One region of the Caproicibacterium lactatifermentans genome, then DNA from elsewhere that is predicted to be linked to it. Evidence: a T-box and tRNA genes for the amino acid it is inferred to sense, from the RefSeq annotation. Region 1 holds a T-box; the other holds one or more tRNA genes.
The links. A T-box is a leader RNA that pairs with one kind of tRNA and senses whether it is charged. The one in region 1 lies ahead of pheS (phenylalanine--tRNA ligase subunit alpha), so its partner is inferred to be a tRNA-Phe.

Region 1 (3,395 bases):
ACTGTCTGGATGGCGTTCCAGCGATAAAACTTTGCCGACCACCACTTTGGAAATCTCTTCACCTTCGGTGCTCCAGCTTTCCACTTTGCTGCCGCTGAGGGTAATAGATTCTGTGAACTGGCGCAGCGGCATGGGGGGCAGGTCCACAAATTCTTTGAGCCAACGCATTGAAAGATTCATTATTTAATATATCCCACACTTTCCGTTATACACTGAGTAATTACACCGCTTCAGAACTGTTCCAAAAAGCGGACGTCATTTTCGTAAAACAGACGCATATCATCGATGTTATACCGACGCATGGCGATGCGTTCCAAACCGATGCCGAACGCAAAGCCGGAGTACTCCTCCGGGTCAATGCTGCAGTTGGAAAGGACCTTCGGGTGCACCATGCCGCAGCCGAGAATTTCAATCCAGCCTTCGCCCTTACACAGGCGGCAGCCTTTGCCGTGGCAGTTGAAGCACTGTACGTCCACTTCGGCGCTGGGCTCCGTGAAGGGGAAGTGATGCGGACGGAAACGTACTACGCTGTCCTCACCGTACAGGCGCTTAATAAATGTTTCCAGTGTGCCCTTCAGGTCGGCAAAGGTAATGCCGTGGTCCACGACCAGCCCCTCTATCTGGTGGAACAGCGGGGAGTGAGTGGCGTCTACAGCGTCACTGCGGTAAACACGCCCCGGCGCGATGATGCGGATAGGCGGTTTCTGGCTCTGCATGGTGCGCACCTGCACCGGGCTGGTCTGGGTACGCAGCAGGACCTTGTCGTTGATATAGAAAGTATCCTGGTCGTCGCGGGCCGGGTGGTCCTTTGGAATATTCAGTGCCTCAAAATTGTAGTAGTCATACTCTACTTCCGGGCCTTCTGCGATGCTGAAGCCCATGCCGAGGAAAATCTCTTCGAGGTCTTCCAGTGTCAGCGTTAGCGGGTGTTTGCAGCCCAGATGGCGCTGTTTGCCGGGCAGGGTTACGTCCACCGCTTCGGCCTGCAGGCGATGCTGCAGTTCCAGCTGCTTCAGTTCCTCCCGACGCTCTGCAACAGCGTCCTCTATTTTGGCGCGCACGTCGTTGGCCAGTTTGCCGACCACGGGGCGTTCTTCCGCGGACAGATTTCGCATCTGTTTGAGAATGCCCGTTAGGGAACCTTTTTTTCCAAGGTAGCGCACACGCAGCTCGTCCAGCCCCTTCTGGCTGTCGGCGCCGTGCAGCTCCTGCAGCGCTTTGCTGCCGAGTGCCTGCAGTTCTTCTTTTATCATGTTACGGTCCTCATCCTTTCCGCCGCAAATAAAAAAAGCCCCCGCCCCACATAAGGGGCGAAGGCTTGTAAATCTTCGCGGTACCACCCTAATTTTATACTTTTGCAGCCGATAACGGGGCCGTCCGTTCCCGCCTACTAAAAGGTGCAGTTCAGCGGGAACGCTCAAAAGGGAACTTCACAAACCCGGTGCAGGCGGGCACGTTTTCAGCCGACGGCGTGCCCTCTCTGTTCCTGTGCGGCGGGTGCTACTTCCTTTGTCACAGCGTTTACGGGGATATTTAAATTTATTATAGCATGGGTAGCCCGGAAATGCAAGGTGGAGCGTCTCCGGCCGTTGTATTTCTGCTCCGCCTATGTTACAATATTTAGCATATAAAGAACTGCCATAAAAGCTAAAATGCGGAAAACCGGAGGAACCCTGCAAATGGACATTTTCTGTGAAGAGATTATCAAACGTAAATTCAGCGCAAAGGACGCGGGCATTTTGCTTTTGTGTCTGGTCGGCGCCGTTGTCATTCTGCTGTTACCCATGATTTTCACGCCGCTGCTGTACTTCTTTATCTTTATTTTGGCCGGTGTTGGTTTTGGCCTGTATTACCTCATCACCAGTATCGACTGGGAGTTTGAGTACAGCATTACAAACGGCGACTTCACCTGTGATAAAATCATTCACCGCCGCAAGCGCAAGCCGCAGTTTTCCATTAACCTGCACGATACAGAGGAGATTGGAAAATACGACCCGCAGAAATTTACCGGCAGAAAATTTGATTACGTTTATCGGGTGGGTCGAACTGTCGGCGGCACCGACGGGGAGTGGTATTTGGCTGGCCATTACGGACAATACGGCAGACTGCTGGTGGTTTTTAGTCCCAGTGATAAAGTACTGAATGCGATTCATCCGTTCATCAAGCGTACAGTGGACACTTCCGCGTTGCCGAAACCGCAGGCGGCGGACAAACCGGCATGCTGACGACAGGGCTTGACTTGTGTGAGATTGACCGTATTCGGCACTCCATGCGGAACCCGCGCTTTTGCGGGCGCGTTTTGGGAGAATGGGAATATGAGCAGCTGAAAGAACGCGGGTTTCCGCCGCAGAGTGTTGCGGCTTCTTTCAGCGCAAAAGAAGCGTTTGGTAAGGCGATGCACACGGGCCTTGCCGGCTTTTCCCTGCGGGAAGTGCAGCTGATGCGCAAGCCGAACGGTGTACCGTACCTCGCATTAAGCGGCGCGGCGGCACGGCTGGCGGACGGGTGGCAGTTTTCGGTCAGCGTGACGCACACTGCTGCTACGGCGGCGGCGGTCGTACTGGGTGAACGAAAGGACGCTGAAATATGAATTGGATTCCTGAACAGCTTGCTTTTTCTGTTGCGAAGCAGCGCCCAAAGGACAGCAACAAAGGCACCTTCGGGCGCCTTTTGTGTATCTGCGGCAGTGCGGGTATGGCCGGGGCCGCTATGCTGTGTACAGGTGCGGCCCTGCGCTGCGGCACGGGACTGGTGGACGCCGCTCTGCCGGAGAGTATTTACCCCATTGTGGCGTCCCGTCTGCCGGAAGCGGTGTATACCGTTTATCGGGAGGACGACTTTTCACCGGTACTGCACTCCCTGCGGAAAGCCTCCGCCTGCGTGCTGGGGTGCGGCCTTTCCACTGCGCACCCCGAACGGGTGCGGAATGTATTGCGTGCCTGCTGTGATCCGCTGGTGTTGGACGCCGACGGTCTGAACTGCATTGCAGAAGATGTTTCCGTGCTGGACACAGTTTCGGCGCCGCTGGTGCTTACGCCACATCCGGGAGAGATGGCACGGCTGCTGCATTGCTCGGTCGAAGATGTGCAGGCGGACCGCGTCGGTGCGGCCGCTTCTTTCGCGGCAGAGCACAAAGTCATTCTGGTGCTGAAAGGCGCCGGCACACTGGTTGCTGCTCCAGACGGTCGTTTGCTGAAAAACCCGACCGGTAATCCTGGCATGGCGCGCGGCGGAAGCGGTGACCTGCTGGCGGGCATGATTGGCGCTTTTTTAGCACAGGGAATAGAACCGTATACGGCCGCTGCCGCCGCAGTCTATCTGCACGGACTGGCAGGGGACCGCTGTGCGGCGCGTTTCTCTCAGCAGGCGATGCTGCCGCATGATATGCTGAATGA
Region 2 (3,395 bases), 660 kb from region 1:
CGGACCTATGTTTCGGTTGATGGCGGCATGACAGATAATCCCCGCTACATTCTGTATCAATCCACTTATGAAGCAATCGTTGCAAACAAGGCAGAAAAGCCACGGGATTATACCGTGACGATTGCCGGCCGCTGCTGCGAATCCGGCGATTTGATACAGGAACACACACCTATCCAGAAGTGCGCCCCCGGGGACATCTTGGCGGTTCTCTCCACCGGTGCCTATAACTATTCAATGGCGTCTAATTACAACCGTGTTCCACGCCCGGCGGTCGTCTTTGTAAAGGACGGCAGCCCGCGTGTCGCTGTGCGCAGAGAATCCTATGCAGACCTTGTGCAGAACGATTTGTAAGTCTTAGTGAATAGAATACAGCATGAGGTAAAGGGCAGCAAAATGCCCTTTACTTTTGCACTTTTTTAGAGTAAAATTTTAAATAGGAACAACGACAAAATATTGCAATGAACAATGTAGGAGTGAACTGATTTGAATTCAAAAATTAAAGATGACAGTGTAGATTTCCTTTTTCAGGCGGTACTTTCTTTAAAGACTCCAGAGGAATGCTATGCTTTTTTTGAGGATTTGTGCACCGTGCCGGAGATTAAGGCCATGTCACAACGCTTGCTGGTTGCGCATATGTTGAGTACAAAGCAGAACTATCAGCATATTGTACACATCACACATGCATCTACTGCAACAATCAGCCGAGTAAACCGTTCGTTAAATTACGGGTGCGATGGTTATAAGTTGGTTTTTGACCGCTTGGATAAAAAAGCAGAAGAAAACGACAAAAAAGAAACGAAGAATGACCAATAAACAATTTTGGCCATGTATACTTACGTAGATTTTACTGGAAACTCATAAAAAGGAAAGACCAAGTTTTATGGATAGAATGATTCGTTGCCTTACAGAAAGCAGCCACATTATGGCTTGTGCTGTAGATTCTACTTACATGGTAGCAACAGCACAGCAGATTCACCATACCAGTCCAACCGCAACAGCCGCTTTGGGCCGTTTACTGACAGGAACATCTATGATGGGTGCCATGTTGAAAGACCAGGGCTCCAGCTTACAAGTGAAAATCAGTGGTGGAGGCCCAATTGGGAGCTTAACGGCAGAAGCAGACTGCTTTGGAAATTGTCACGGATATGCTGTACATCCTGAAGCGGACCTTCCGCTGAAACCAAACGGAAAATTGAACGTAGGTGGAGTTGTTGGCCGTAATGGTCTGTTAACCGTTGTCCGCGATGATAAGGGCCATAAACCCTACTCGGGACAGACCCAGCTTGTGTCAGGAGAAATTGCAGAAGACTTGGCAGCGTACTATGCATATAGTGAGCAGATACCTACGGTGTGTGCTTTGGGTGTTTTGGTGGGAAAAGAAAACGAGGCGCAGATACTGGCCGGCGGCTTGCTGATACAGGGTATGCCGGGTGTTACAGGGGATGAGCTGGAACAGCTGGAGAAGAATGCAGCAAAATTGCCCGCCGTTACAAAAATGCTGGCTTGTGGGAATAGCATAGAAGATATGTGTGACCTGGCTTTACAGGGAATGCCGTTTAAAAAGCTGGACGAAAGCAAAGTAGCCTATGCCTGTGGCTGTTCAAAACAGCGGGTGCTGCGCGCGCTGTCAACGCTGTCTCCAGCAGACATTCGTTCTTTGGCAAATAAGAAAACTGGATATGCGGAAGCAACATGCCAATTTTGTGGGCGTAAATATCGTTTTTCCGAGGAAGAACTGCAGTGCTTGGCGGCTACTGTCGAAAAAAGCAAAAACAACAAATAATTTTTTAAAAAATCCCTTGACATTCATCAAATGATGGTGTATTATAATACACGTCGCTGATAAACAACAGCAGCGCAGCAAAAATTGGGAGCATAGCTCAGCTGGTTAGAGCACCTGCCTTACAAGCAGGGGGTCATAGGTTCGAGTCCTATTGTTCCCACCAGCAGTGGCTCGGTAGTTCAGCTGGTTAGAACGCTAGCCTGTCACGCTAGAGGTCGACGGTTCGATCCCGTTCCGAGTCGCCATTTTTGCCTCTGTAGCTCAGTAGGTAGAGCAGGGGACTGAAAATCCCCGTGTCAGTGGTTCGATTCCGCTCGGAGGCACCATTTGCGAACGTAGCTCATTTGGTAGAGCGCCACCTTGCCAAGGTGGAGGTAGCGAGTTCGATCCTCGTCGTTCGCTCCATGTTTGGCGTCATAGCCAAGTGGTAAGGCATGGGTCTGCAAAACCCTGATGCCCCAGTTCGAATCTGGGTGACGCCTCCATGTCGCAGTAAACAGAGAGCTTTGTTTTCTCTGTTTACTTTTTTTTTATCTGAATGGAGGAAGTAACCGGGAACATGAATACTCAAACAGTTGAACATCCGCTGCGACCTGTTTTTGCGGCTGATTCCCGTGTCCTGATATTGGGCACCATGCCATCGCCAAAGTCGCGTGAAACCGGATTCTATTATGGACATCCACAAAATCGTTTTTGGCGCGTATTGGCAACTGTCTTTCATCAGCCGGTACCAAGTACCATAAACGAAAAGAAAACCTTGCTGCTACAAAATCATATTGCACTATGGGACGTACTTCGTGCCTGTTCTATTAGTGGTGCAGATGATTCAAGTATCAAGGACCCACAGCCAAATGATATTCCAAAGCTGCTAAGCAGGACAAATGTATATGCCGTCTTTACAACAGGGAAGAAAGCATATTCCCTGTACCAAAAATTGGTTTTTCCTACGACGCATTTACAAGCGGTTTCTTTACCGTCCACTAGCCCGGCAAATTGCAGAGTTTCTTTTACTGAACTCGTACAGGAATATCGTTATATCGCGAAGAAAGTAGAAGAAGGAGAAGAAAAAGAAAAGAATGGAAACTGCTGTTAAGCAAATTGAATCAAAGCAAACACCACAGCCAAACCGTATGGGTGTACAAAAAATGGTGCCTTTAGTCATTAGCATGTCATTGCCTACTATTTTTTCTATGCTGGTGCAGGCGCTCTATAATATTGTAGACAGTATTTTTGTTTCTCGCATCAATGAAAGCGCTATTACAGCAGTTTCATTGGTCTTTCCAATACAGAATCTTTTAATTGCTGTCTGTATTGGTACTGGCATCGGCATGAATTCACTGATTGCCCGGCGGCTTGGCGAGAAAAAAATAAAGGAAGCAAATCTGGCGGCGGACCATGGCGTGCTGCTCAGTGCCCTTAACTATGTATTTTTTCTGCTTCTTGGCCTTTTTGCGGCAGCTCCATTTGCGCATTCTTTCACAAAAAATCCACAAATCCTAAAGTGGGCTGTGCAGTATATGCAAATTGTGTGCATTGGTTCTTTTAGCTTTTGCTTTGAAGCTAACCTTGAAAAAGTCATTGGCGCAACTGGAAACATGGTATATCCCATGAT

Region 2: it has a tRNA-Phe gene. The T-box ahead of pheS (phenylalanine--tRNA ligase subunit alpha) is inferred to sense a tRNA for this amino acid. The anticodon was not compared.

The regions. Positions count from the first base shown of each region.
Region 1 is NZ_CP046051.1:452,791-456,185, forward strand. Features, by position in the region: gene pheT (phenylalanine--tRNA ligase subunit beta) at 1-180, opposite strand, end outside; gene pheS (phenylalanine--tRNA ligase subunit alpha) at 231-1,250, opposite strand; T-box leader at 1,304-1,525, opposite strand; gene GJQ69_RS02220 (hypothetical protein) at 1,680-2,225, shown strand; gene acpS (holo-ACP synthase) at 2,219-2,590, shown strand; gene GJQ69_RS02230 (NAD(P)H-hydrate dehydratase) at 2,587-3,395, shown strand, end outside.
Region 2 is NZ_CP046051.1:1,115,915-1,119,309, reverse strand. Features, by position in the region: gene lysA (diaminopimelate decarboxylase) at 1-351, shown strand, start outside; gene GJQ69_RS05435 (YerC/YecD family TrpR-related protein) at 484-813, shown strand; gene hslO (Hsp33 family molecular chaperone HslO) at 881-1,783, shown strand; tRNA gene GJQ69_RS05425 (tRNA-Val) at 1,870-1,946, shown strand; tRNA gene GJQ69_RS05420 (tRNA-Asp) at 1,952-2,028, shown strand; tRNA gene GJQ69_RS05415 (tRNA-Phe) at 2,034-2,109, shown strand; tRNA gene GJQ69_RS05410 (tRNA-Gly) at 2,113-2,188, shown strand; tRNA gene GJQ69_RS05405 (tRNA-Cys) at 2,194-2,268, shown strand; gene GJQ69_RS05400 (DNA-deoxyinosine glycosylase) at 2,343-2,876, shown strand; gene GJQ69_RS05395 (MATE family efflux transporter) at 2,860-3,395, shown strand, end outside.